DNA from 4 places in the Paenibacillus sp. BGI2013 genome. Region 3 is predicted to be linked to each of the others. Evidence: riboswitches for the same ligand, from Rfam matches in the RefSeq annotation. Region 3 holds a riboswitch; each other region holds the start of a gene.
What was found. Region 3 has a riboswitch for cyclic di-AMP ahead of CXK86_RS10770 (3D domain-containing protein). Riboswitches for the same ligand answer to the same signal wherever they lie in the genome.

Region 1: another riboswitch for cyclic di-AMP. It lies ahead of CXK86_RS16395 (hypothetical protein); the one in region 3 lies ahead of CXK86_RS10770 (3D domain-containing protein).
Region 2: another riboswitch for cyclic di-AMP. It lies ahead of CXK86_RS29370 (resuscitation-promoting factor); the one in region 3 lies ahead of CXK86_RS10770 (3D domain-containing protein).
Region 4: another riboswitch for cyclic di-AMP. It lies ahead of CXK86_RS31225 (C40 family peptidase); the one in region 3 lies ahead of CXK86_RS10770 (3D domain-containing protein).

The regions. Positions count from the first base shown of each region.
Region 1 covers NZ_PJFA01000006.1:102,390-105,532, reverse strand. The annotation lists tRNA gene CXK86_RS16405 (tRNA-Leu) at 339-421, shown strand; gene CXK86_RS16400 (glutathione peroxidase) at 569-1,048, opposite strand; cyclic di-AMP (ydaO/yuaA leader) riboswitch at 1,421-1,596, shown strand; gene CXK86_RS16395 (hypothetical protein) at 1,715-2,110, shown strand; gene CXK86_RS16390 (HAD family hydrolase) at 2,492-3,143, shown strand, end outside.
Region 2 covers NZ_PJFA01000020.1:15,250-18,392, forward strand. The annotation lists gene CXK86_RS29365 (TatD family hydrolase) at 1-597, shown strand, start outside; cyclic di-AMP (ydaO/yuaA leader) riboswitch at 839-1,092, shown strand; gene CXK86_RS29370 (resuscitation-promoting factor) at 1,366-2,550, shown strand; gene rnmV (ribonuclease M5) at 2,706-3,143, shown strand, end outside.
Region 3 covers NZ_PJFA01000003.1:759,030-762,172, reverse strand. The annotation lists gene lpdD (prenylated flavin chaperone LpdD) at 1-110, opposite strand, end outside; gene CXK86_RS10775 (polysaccharide deacetylase family protein) at 264-1,055, shown strand; gene CXK86_RS10770 (3D domain-containing protein) at 1,164-1,838, opposite strand; cyclic di-AMP (ydaO/yuaA leader) riboswitch at 1,841-2,035, opposite strand; gene CXK86_RS10765 (amino acid ABC transporter ATP-binding protein) at 2,254-2,976, opposite strand; gene CXK86_RS10760 (ABC transporter substrate-binding protein/permease) at 2,963-3,143, opposite strand, start outside.
Region 4 covers NZ_PJFA01000026.1:17,948-21,090, forward strand. The annotation lists gene CXK86_RS31215 (c-type cytochrome) at 1-6, opposite strand, end outside; gene CXK86_RS31220 (GNAT family N-acetyltransferase) at 157-651, opposite strand; gene CXK86_RS31225 (C40 family peptidase) at 1,007-1,477, opposite strand; cyclic di-AMP (ydaO/yuaA leader) riboswitch at 1,481-1,618, opposite strand; gene CXK86_RS31230 (hypothetical protein) at 1,864-2,715, opposite strand; gene CXK86_RS31235 (M1 family metallopeptidase) at 2,726-3,143, opposite strand, start outside.

The sequences.
Region 1 (3,143 bases), on a different contig from region 3:
CCATAAATGTCCGCTTTTTGTCAATAGTATCCGTTAAATTTAATGTATTAAATCTGGAATTTAATATTTGTGTTATTTTATATAACTTATCGTGTTATTTATGTGGCGAAGTGCAGGGAGGACTATATAAGGAAGGACTATATATAAATGAATCAACAAGATCGGCTCAAGCCGGAAAAGAGGGGATCAAATCTAATGATATGCAGTTCATGGGTAAAGATGACGAGATTATGCGATTTTTGATGAAAATGCCTAGCTGAAAAAGAAGTATTAAATAATACTTTACTTTTAGTTCTGAACCCGGTATAATCAATTCTGTTGCCGATTATTTACGACATGCGGTCGTGGTGGAATGGCAGACACGCTATCTTGAGGGGGTAGTGGGCGTATGCCCGTGGAGGTTCGAGTCCTCTCGACCGCATCATATGAACGATTAAAAAGAAGCTTTCCATTAATGGGAAGCTTCTTTTTTTTGTCTTTTTCGAACAGTATGACATCTGGGTTGAAAAAAGGCCATCCATTACCGGAGGAATGTTGCTCTACCTTCCGGCTACGGGTGGCCTGTGTATTATTTTTGCAGCAAATTCTTGATATCTTCTTCAATCTTGTCCGGTGTTGTTTTGGGAGCATAACGTTTAATGACCTGTCCGTTCTGATCCACGAGGAATTTGGTGAAATTCCATTTGATTGCTTTGGAGCCGAGCAGGCCAGGAGCTTCTGTGCTCAGGTGTTGGAAAAGAGGGTGAGCGCTTGAGCCGTTCACATCAATTTTCTCAAACATGGGGAAGCTCACGCCATAATTCATCTGACAGAACTCGGCAATATCGTCGGAAGATCCTTTTTCCTGTGCAAACTGGTTGCTTGGGAAACCAAGCACTTCAAATGGAGCATCTTGAAATTTGTCTTGCAATTCTTGCAGACCTTTGAATTGAGGGGTAAGGCCGCATGAGCTTGCCGTATTCACAATCAGGAGCACTTTGTCACGGTAGTCGGACATTTCAACTTCTTGACCGCGAAGGGTATTCACTTTGTAATCGTAGACTGTCATCTAAATCGCCTCCATTTATTTACTCTTATATCTTCTATTATATTGGTTGCAATTAAATATTGCAAAACTAATATGGTGTTAAAAGAATCAAAACAGGCAAGTTGTGCAGAATACGTGAATGAATTGCGAAGTGATTTACGCCAGAGTGAGAATTAGATAGCCTTGAAGAGATAGATAGAGTATAACTTTGTTGTAAGCGTTATTATGGATAGGAATTGGCAAAAATCTGCCGATTTGGTGATCTGGGCGGACTTTACACCGACATGGCATGGGTGTATGATTCATAACGTAATTTCAATTTAAACTAAAATGTACTTGAAAAACGAAACAAACGATAATATCGCTCGATCTTATCCTTAAGATATACGAACGATGTTTTAATCGCTGAGTTTCCATTCATTGATGAGTGGAAAACGGGGGAACCAACGGAATGCGCTGTCCAGGACAGTGGGCATTCATGGGGTGAATTTTCCGGTGACAGCCGGAAATAGGGCGACTCTCGCGCCCGAATCCGTCAGCTAACCTCGTAAGCGTTAAAGGGAGAGGCAACAAGCCGTACGCTGGTTCATGGTGTTTTCGCCATGGGTTATTTAAGAAGCGTTCGGGAGGCCTTGGTCCCCCACGCTTCTTTTTTGTTGTCTTTTCACGCCAAGGGAGGAACGAATGATGGATACTGAGATGGTCTTAGTGACTGCTCCAAATGAAGCAGGACGCAAATTTATCAAATTGCTGATGTACAAAAAAATGCCGTTTGCCGTTCTAACCAACAGTGCAGGGGAAGAGCGAAGACTCCGTAGAATCGGAGTAGAACATGTCATTCGCATGAATACGGCTGCAGCTCAAAAATGGTTTTTGCCGCAGGGCAGCGTAGGCAACGTGTTTATTTTCGAGAACAGTCTGAATCTGACCTGTCGTTATTTACAGATCTGCCGTTCATGGACATCGAAATCCCTGTGCGTCATTACGGAGCAGAGTCATCCTAAGGGCATCTATCGGGGCATGGGCGCAGACCGGATTGTATATTCGCTCAATGGGGAAGTTGGCTTTCTCCTCAATGGTTAATGCCATAGCTTCTGATTGCTCAGGTGTAAGGTGCCTGTTATAATTGAATGTATTAGAATCAATTTCAGAATTCACTCAAGGTATTATGAAATTGATTCATCGATAAACGGAAGTTTGAGGAGACTCATGCAGGATGGTGAGTCTTCTTTTTTATGGTTTCTATAGGTTGTTCAAAAAGTCCGCTTTTGATTACGAAGGATGCCTAACGGCATCATCAGCATCGAATATGAAATTCAGCCGAAATGTCCGTGGCTCACGTAGTTTTCCCTACGCTCCGCTACTCCATTTCTAGCTTCATTCCATCTTCTTGGTACTGAAAACCAGACTTTTTGAACTCGATTAGGATCAGGAATCACCTGTGGCTTACAAGGAGGAATTGGCGTGCCGGATGTAGGTGGATTGAAATGGTTGTTTTTTGATGTTGGAGATACGCTGGTGGATGAATGGGAGCCGGTTGATGATATTATCGGACAGTTTGTCCGTGAAGCTTGTGCTTTGGGGTATCCGGTGACAATTGAGGCGGTACGCGAACTGTTCGCGAGCTGTTACCGAAAATATGAGCAATGGCCTATGAGAGTGGCGATTCGCACATTTGTTGAAGACGAGGGGCATCAAAAACAGATTCAGGACAAGCTGAAGTTTCAAAAAGATCTTGAACGTCCTTTTCCTTCAGCAGATTTTGTTCTTCAGCAGTTGTCACGGCATTATCGCATTGGCATTATTGCCAATCAGAGTCCTGGAACGGAAGAGAGACTGGAGAGTTACGGCTTGCGGAAGTATGTTGATGTTCTGGCATGTTCAGCTGAAGAAGGAGTGTCCAAGCCAGACCCTGAGTTATACGCTGTGGCCTTGAAGCAGGCAGGTTGTGAACCGGAGGAAGCCGTCATGATCGGAGATCGGATCGATAACGACATTATACCTGCTCGGAATCTGGGCATGCGTACGATTCGAATTATGCAGGGTTACGGAAGATTCCAGCCAGATCTATCGGATGACAAACGTGCGGATTGGACTGTTGAATCATTGGATCAAC
Region 2 (3,143 bases), on a different contig from region 3:
GCAGCTGTTGGGTGGCATCCCGTAGATGCGATCACAATGCAGGAGGGCGATTTGGAGTGGATTGCATCTTTATGCAAGCATGAAAAAGTGGTTGCGATCGGTGAGATTGGATTGGATTATCACTGGGATACTTCACCAAAAGAGATACAGCATCGCGTATTACGACAACAAATTGCTTTGGCGCGTGAAGTGAACATGCCAATTGTCATCCATAATCGGGATGCACATGAGGATATCATAAGAATTTTGCGTGAAGAGAAGGCGGGCGAAGTTGGTGGTGTGATGCACTCGTTCTCGGGCAGTTGGGAAACAGCAAAAAGTTGTCTCGATATGGGCTTCCATCTCTCCTTCGGAGGACCGATCACATTCAAAAATGCAAAGCAGCCCAAAGAGGTGCTGGAGAAGGTTCCTATGGACCGGTTTTTCATTGAAACAGATGCTCCATATTTGACACCTCACCCTTATCGTGGGAAGCGAAATGAGACAGCGCATGTACGTCTGGTTGCAGAGGCAGCTGCGGAAATTAAAGGCATTTCGGTGGAGGAAATTGCTGCAATAACAACCAAAAATGCCATGGAACGATTTGGGATTCGGTAAAAAAACGAGCAAATGAGGTGAAAAAGGCAGGTAAGCGGAGGTAATTTGCCCTTTGATCCAAATAAATCAAGAATATTACAATATTTTAACCAAATATTCAGAAAAACGTACTTGATCAACGCTTTACAACATGCATCAAAACAGGATATCATCTTTTCAGTGAATTGTTGTGCGGAAAATTGGACAGATGTTCGGGGGATGAACAAAGGGACACTTTCCGATGAAACAACATTACTTTCATGAATCAGTCTCGCTGAGTCTCCGTTATCGGAGAGCGGGGGAACCAATAGGGCTTAAACATCGGTGTATTTGGCCGATGCGCAACGTTCGCTGACCCAAAAGCAGCGAAGGGAACTGCGAAGCCGTATTTGATTTCTTCTTTGGGTCTCGGGGTGAATTCAAGGGCGTCCGCCATGAGCGGGTGACCCAAGATAGGGCGGCTCTCTTTCGCCCGAACCCGACAGCTAACCTCGCAAGCGGAAAAAGAGAGGCAACCTCGTGCATGAATTTCCGATATTCAGAATCATTCGGAAGCCACGAAAGAGTTCCTCTTACACTCTTTCTTTGGCTTTTTTGTTTTTGAATAAAAGAAATATTGTCATCATACGGTAGGTATTCAGGAGGATGACATCATGTTGCGAAGATTGATTCATGGTGCAGAACCGGATTATGTTGGTCCAATCTGTGTTCTGTAGAAAATTTGGTATAGTCACGTCAAAGACATCATGCATTACTTTAGACGGCGAGGCTATGAAGGAGGACGGAGAAGTGGGCACATTCCAACCAGAAGAGACCCATGAGTCACGATCATCCAGTAAGTCTTTCGCGTTGCGGTGGAAGCATGAGAACATGCGTCAAATGGCATTGATCGCGATTTTCTCAATTGCGCTTACAATCATGATCTTGTTAGTCGTTTACGGTCAGGCCGGGAAACAAATTTCACTGGTTATTGATGGCAAAGCTCAGGTGGTAGAGACTCGTACAGGAATGCTTCAGGAAATGCTGGAGGAGCAGTCGATCACAGTCAGCCCTCACGATAAGGTATCCATGTCCATGAATGGGGCGATTACAGATGGAGACCGAATCGTTATTGAGCGGGCCGTTCCAGTTAACATTACGGCAGACGGAGACACCAAGACTCTGTATACAACCGATTCATCGGTAGAAGATGCAATTCAAAAATCAGGTATTCAAGTTGAAAGTAATGATAAAGTGTATCCGGCGCTTGGAACTGCGATCAAAGCGGAGATGAAGATCCGTGTAGTGCGCGTAACAAAGCGTACAGTGGAAGTAGAGCAACCGATCGCTTACAAAGTCATTAAAACGGCTGACCCTAGCTTGTACAAAGGGGATAACCGAGTCGTTGTGAACGGCAAAGAAGGCACAATTGTACAGCATATCGAAAAGGTATTTCAGGATGGAGAATTGGTCTCCAAAAAAATGGTCGGCAAATCTGTCGCGAATAATCGTGTAGATAAAGTGATCGCTGTCGGCACCAAAGCAAAACCGGTCGTGAAAGAACCTGAGATTCAGACCGTATCGGCTCAAACGTCAACAACCAAAAAGGCTACAACAACGAACTCGAAGAAAACATCTGCCTCGGGCAGCAAAGTGATTACCGTATCCGGGACTTCTTTTAAATACTCCAAAGTACTTAAAAATGTATCCATGACTGCCTACTCTTCCGAAGAGCCTGGCATTGGAACTAAAACAGCTTCCGGTACTCGTGTAACGGAAGGGCGCACCATTGCGGTTGATCCCAAAGTCATTCCAATTGGCTGGTGGGTATATATCGAAGGTCTGGGATTCCGTCGTGCGGAAGATACAGGCGGTGCCATTAAAGGCAACAAAATTGATGTGTATTATGACAGTGTGAAGCATGCCCTGAATTTTGGACGTAAGAAAGGCAAGACGGTCTACGTGATCGGTCCGGTGAAGCCGGAAGCGAACTAAAATCGTTTTACTTTGAAATGGGAATGCTATAAAATAGTTGCATGAATGATTCATGCGGAATATGCGGCGGAGGAGTCTGAATTCAGTCTCCCCCGCCGTTTGGCAGAGAAGAGGATATTCCTCTTCTTTTTGCGTTAGAAAGGAAGAAATGGAACATGATAAAAGAAGTCATTGTGGTGGAAGGCCGTGACGATACGGTAGCTATCCGTCGGGCCGTGGAAGCCGATACCATAGAAACAGGTGGATCAGCCATCAACCAACGCATTCTGAAGCGGATTGCGCTTGCTCAGGAGAGACGGGGAGTCATTGTACTGACAGATCCGGATCATGCTGGCGAACGCATTCGTAAAATCATTGCGAACAAGGTGCCTGGCTGCAAACATGCCTTCATTCCGGAAGCCGATGCAACGCGCAAAGGGGACATTGGGGTGGAGAATGCCTCACCAGAGGCGATCCGTCATGCTCTGGCGCGCGTACATACTTCATACGAAGGTGCTCCGAGCCTGATCGATTGGGAGGACCTGATCGCGGCAGGACTTATTGTGCATCCGCAGGCTGCTGCACGTCGTATGGAGATGGGCAATCTGCTGGGC
Region 3 (3,143 bases):
AACGTGGCTACTGCGCCAATATGTGCCTTTCCTCCGGTAACGAGAAAAACCTTATCTTCTCCTGCTTCAATCACCTGTAAACGTATGGATTTCAAATCATATGTACTCATACCCATCCACCTATCCTTTTCTATATGTTATATATGGAGGAATTATGGCTGTCATGAGCTAAATCGGCAATGAAACTTCTCACACTGCGCATATTTTATGGAGCTCCCGGGCATACCAAGGAGAACGTCATTTTGGAAAAGGAGGCCGTTATTATGCGCGTACGCCTCATTATGCTAATGGTTATCGTTATTTTTCTCGGAGGATATCATGCTCCAGTTTCATCGCGGGATGTTTCAAGCCCGCCAAGTGAATCCGTATCAGGTTCGGATTCTGCGGAAGAAGAACAACTGACATTGGGACAATTACGTCAAAAATATGCCGATACGTTCAAAACCAATGGTCCTTCAACCAAGAAGGTTGCACTGACTTTTGATGATGTACCTGATCCACGATTTACTCCACAAGTGCTGGATGTATTGAAGAAATACAATGTCAGAGCTACATTCTTTATCGTGGGTAGTCGTGCTGAGAAACATCCGGATCTGGTGAAACGCATCGTTAAGGAAGGGCATATGGTTGGTAATCACAGCTACAATCATCCTGAATTCAGTAAGCTGTCGATGAATGCCTTTCGCAAACAAATTTTACATACCGGGGATATTATTCGACGTTTGGCAGGATATACGCCCAAGATGATTCGGCCGCCTTATGGAGACATTAATGAAGAACAGCTGAGATGGGCTGCCAAACAACACTATAGCATTGTGAACTGGAACGTAGACTCCCTGGACTGGAAAGGCCTTTCAAAGGAACAGGTGAAAGATAACATCCTCTCTGCCGTGAAACCTGGCTCCATCGTTCTGCAACATGCTGGAGGCGGTGTAGGATCAAACCTGAACGGCACGATTGAGGCTTTGCCTGAAATCATTGAGGAATTGCGTAATCGGGGATATGAACTGGTCACCTTGGACGAAATGTTGGGATTGCCAAAGGCCAAAGATTAAGATGAACGTGATAGAAAATAAATTAGAATATTAAAAGGGTGCTGTTCAATCGCGAATTAGCGACTGGCAGACACCCTGTTTGAATTCATTTAAAATGTTATTTTCTCTCTACTTCAGAATGTACAGCTCGATATCCTGAAATCCAAATGAGCTTACAGACTGTTTGCTACCGGGGATAAAGATATCAATCCGGTGACCTTTGATTGCACCACCCACATCCCGCGCTGTGGCTACAAAAGCCTGTTTTGGCAATCCTGGATGGCTATGACCAGTTACCAGTACTTTGGTTCCGAGTGGAATTACACTTGGATCAACTGCAATCGTGCCCAGTTCAAGGTCATTTCCGAAATAATCGACTGCACCCCATCCTCCATTTTCAGACGGATCTGCAGAGTATGCCGTTGCTTTCACGTTAACGGCTTTGCTGTAATCGAATGTTTTACCCCAGGCTTGAACCACTTTGTTATCTGCGTTAACGTCCAAACTTGCTGTGGTAACTGTTTTGGCTGGGGTCTTGCTCTCCGTTGCCGCAGCGGCTGCAACATTGTTTGCCTTACCGGGAATCGTAATTTTCAAACCACCATAAATGTTGTAAGCCGAAATGTCGTTGTTTGCTTTAACCAACGTGTTGAGTGCTACTCCATATTGTTTTGATAAGGTGTAGAAGGTATCCCCTTCTTTGGCCACATGAACTGAATCGGCGTGAGCCGGAACGGCTTGAATGAGCATTGCTGTTGTCATTAATGCTACTGCTGTTTTGGCTATACGTTTCTTGTTAATCATGGTCTTCCTCCCTCATTGTGCCTGCGAAGTTAGTTGTCGGATTCGGATGAGGAGCCCACCCTATAGGTTATTCGTTACATTTGAAACGTTATGTACCCAATTCACCCCAAGCAGTGTGCTGTAGATCTTCCCCCTGCACAATCTGCATCGTTACATCCCCCACACTCCCTGTCCGGAAGTTTCGGCAGAGTTCAATATATCACAATTTTGTAACCTGAACTTGTAGTAATTCTTACCAAATGGTTTTTAGCATGTCATCAACTGTAAGAATACTGGATAATTCAGAAAAGTTGGCGAACCGACTTCTTTATATTTGGTAACAGAAAAGTTACTTTTCCGAATCCACACGTGATTATTATCCATAAAAAAATAGCGTTACCGACTCGAAGTCAGTAACGCTATTTGATCACATCGTTTAGAGTACTTTCGCAAGAAAATCACGTGTACGTGAATTTTTGGGTGCTCCAAACACCTCATCAGGTGTTCCCTCTTCCACAATAACCCCGCCATCCATGAACAGGATTCGGTCTCCCACTTCACGTGCAAAACCCATCTCATGTGTTACGATGACCATCGTCATTCCGCCTTCTGCAAGACGTTTCATGACATCCAGCACTTCACCGACCATCTCAGGGTCCAGTGCCGACGTAGGCTCGTCAAACAGCATCACATGCGGCTGCATGGCCAATGCTCTAGCAATGGCGATCCGCTGTTTCTGTCCACCAGACAGCTGATTCGGGAATGTATCTTTTTTATCGTACAAACCCACGGTGTTAAGCAGATCAGAGGCAATTTTCTCCGCTTCCTGAGTGGATTGTTTCTTCACTTTAATCGGAGCAATCGTGATGTTTTGCTGTACCGTTTTGTGTGGGAACAGGTTGAAGTGCTGGAACACCATGCCCATTTTCTCACGAGTTGCGTTAATGTTATGCTTGGGGTCCGTGATTGACACGCCTTCAAAATCAATCTCTCCTGAGGTAGGCTGTTCCAGCAGATTCAGACAACGCAAGAAAGTACTTTTACCTGAACCGGAAGGACCGATGACCACGACAACCTCACCTTTGCCAATCGTCACGTTTATGCCCCTAAGCACATCGTTATTTCCATAAGATTTGTGTAATTGTCTAACGTCTATCACTTGCACTCAACTTCCTTTCCAGTCGTCCCAGCAGCTTGGACAAAATGAACGTCATTACAAAGTAGATGGCTGCTGCAATTAGAAACGGACTCAACCCTTGGAACGTAATGTTCTTGACCACGCTAGCCTGATACATAATGTCCACCATACCGATAACGGAGATAATG
Region 4 (3,143 bases), on a different contig from region 3:
GTGCATCCCTTATGTCCCCTCCAGAATGAAAGATCATCTAACCTGAAACTATCCATATCATTATAACGGAACCTGTACTGACATCATAGCATTTTGTGGGAATTTTTTGAACTAATCACATAACAAGGGGCAAATTTGGTTGTTTTGCAATGGATTCTAACCGCGAGGCCCTTCATAAACCATACAGTGAAAGGGCTTCAAGCCGGTTGGGGTCTGCCGTTCGTATGTATCATGGGTGACAAATCCACTCTTCAGATAGACTTGAATGGCACGAGCATTCCAAGTGAGTACTTCCAGATCAATCTCATTCGTGGGATTTCGGCGAATGGCTTCCTGTACAATGGCAGTGACAAAAGCTGTCCCTTGACCCTGACCACACAGCTCTGGATGCATGCCAAGGCCAATCCGGGTTACCCCTTGAAGTGGGAAGTATTGAGCAAACCCACATATACGATCGTTCTGATCCAGGACGCTCGCATATTGCTCCTGCCGCAGCTGTGCATCTCCGAATTCCACTTCCAGAGCTTTCATCTGCTCCCAGGGGAGCCAGCTGTAGATATTGTAAGGCGGATCATACTGCCAACTGCAGATAAGCTCCGCATGTTCTTCTCGCATGGGTACAACGTGAAACGTCACAGGGGTTTCCTTCATACACCTGCATGCTCCTTTCCTTGAAACAGAACTCTTTGTCCACTCTACAAAAGTGATGTTCATTTAGCAAGTCTTCCTTCCCAAGAAAAAAAATGAAACAAAAGTTCCGGTAATTTCGTTTATATTATAACGGGATGGGTAAAAACATCATAAGGGCACGGACGAACGAACGCAAAATGAACCTGTTGATGTCGCAGGATATGCCCCGAGTATAACTTGCAACATGAATAAGGATTGAAGCACAAAAAAACCGCCGGATACATTCCTGCGGAGAATGTACCGGGCGGTTCTGTTATGCTTCTTGCTTCGTTCCAGTATGTTTAATGGTTACAGCATCATGTTGCTCAGCTTGTCCCTAGTCAAGGGCCAGTGATTCATATGCGTCCGTGCTCATAATCCGTTTTGCGCCAACATAACGATTGGCCCAATAGTTTTCACTCAATGCACTGATCGTAACGCCTTTGGAAGAAGAGGAGTGTGCGAACTTTCCATCCCCTACAAAAATTCCTACATGGGATACGCCTTTACCTGTTGTATTAAAGAACACCAGATCGCCAGCTCTCATTTCCATGCGGGATACGGAATCGCCCATGTCGAATTGGGAACTGGATTGGCGTGCCAAATCAATACCCAACTTGTCGAATACATACCGTGTAAATCCGGAGCAGTCAAAGCCGTTGAGCGTTGTTCCTCCACTTTGATATGTAGTTCCCATTGCTGAATCAATTACTTTGTCCATCTTTGAATCTGCGAATGCGCTACCTGCACCAAGCGATAAAGCGAATGTGATGCTAAGTACAGCTGCGGTTAATTTCTTCTTGAACAAGAGATATTCCCCTTCCAACGCCTGCGAGGTTAGCTTAAGGATTCGGTTGAAGGTCCCCTATGATCCCTCTGTAGCAAGATCAATTCACCCATAACTGGTTCCCCCGCTTCCCAGGTGCCAGGAATTTGGCTATGCTAGTTATGCACCTGCGAAATCAAGAAATGACGATTTAATTTTAAGTAGTTACAAATATGAATGTAAATATTACAAAGTTGTTACTAAAAACTCACTGCGATTATTGTAACAGAGGAGTACGGCTTTGGCAACGTTTAGCAACAAATTTAGCAAAAAAAACCTCGACCTTTGACGGGGAAAGGTTGAGGTTTGCCTATTTATAAGTACATATTAGGCCATGAGTTTAACATGTGATGGTAACAATTTTTAAACTATCTGCTCTCACCTTTGGATATTTTGGACTGCCATAATCGGAAATGGCTGCATATTTTCCACAGACTCAATAGACACCTGGCAAGTGGATACGTCTGTTGTAGTATAAGTCCGGTAAGTCCCGTTAATAACCATGAGGCTGTAGTGAATGCCCCAAAGACGAGTAGGTGTACTCCGCCCAGCAGGAGTGCAATGCCGATTACGGCGATGAGATGACGCAGTGCAATCCAGAGGGCTTTGAGGGTACCGTGAGCCCCGCCTTCTCCTTCTGGTGCCGAAACACCGAACTGCATGTAGAGTATGACATGGTGGATGATCCAACCATATACAATCCAGGAAGCAACATAAGGTATACCAGGCAAAAGTAATTGAAGGGAATGAAATCCGTCCATGAGAATTGAGTAAAGCTTCGGTATGAGCCAGTAGGCGGGCAGAAGTATCAATAATGTACGTATGGTGTGGAGCAGTAGCATCGGTTTCCACAGATTTTTGATTCCGCGGACAAAGGGGATACGCTCTTCTGTAGAATTAAAGTGCTGAAGTGAGTAGAGCAGTCCTGCCTGAATGAGGGGGCTGATCAACATGCGAACCAGCAGCATGCCCCCGAGAATCCATAGATAACGATGAACCTCCGGATGGGTAGACAGGTTAAGTTGACTTTCCATTTTGAACAAAAGTGTACTCAGCTCACCGGCATCAGCATCTGGATAGCGAAGGAGCAGTGGGATGACGGCCGATTGTACCATTCGATAGAAGAAATATCCCCAAATGAGTTGATAGAGAAATAAGAGTGCGGCAATGAACATATGCTGACGGACGAGAAACCAGCCTTCACGTATTTTCGCTTTCACCGTTTCCACCTCACCATGACAGACCTCCGAATATGGCTTCTATTAGTTTGGTTACACTCATGCTCCAGCGGGACTTCGTCTGCTCATCCAGTCCGGATTTCAGGAAATTGTTCATATGGCGGTTCTCCAGCACGATCGAGTACAGGGGATCGGTCATGGCCCAGAATACGGGGGATGTGTGAGTTAATTTATACGTGATGCGATCTTCTTTGCCATTCCATTGCTTGGTGAGGATATGCCCGTCTTCAAAAGCAATGCGAACAGGAACGGCGCTGTAATCACTACCTTTTTTTGCGATCGTCACGGATGACTCGTACAATGTTTGACCGTCTTTCTGTACGGGCGTAACACGAATCTTCTCTACAGCAAAGTCAGCCATCCCGTTACTATAGACGTATTGATCAAAATAATCAGACCAGGAAGTGCGG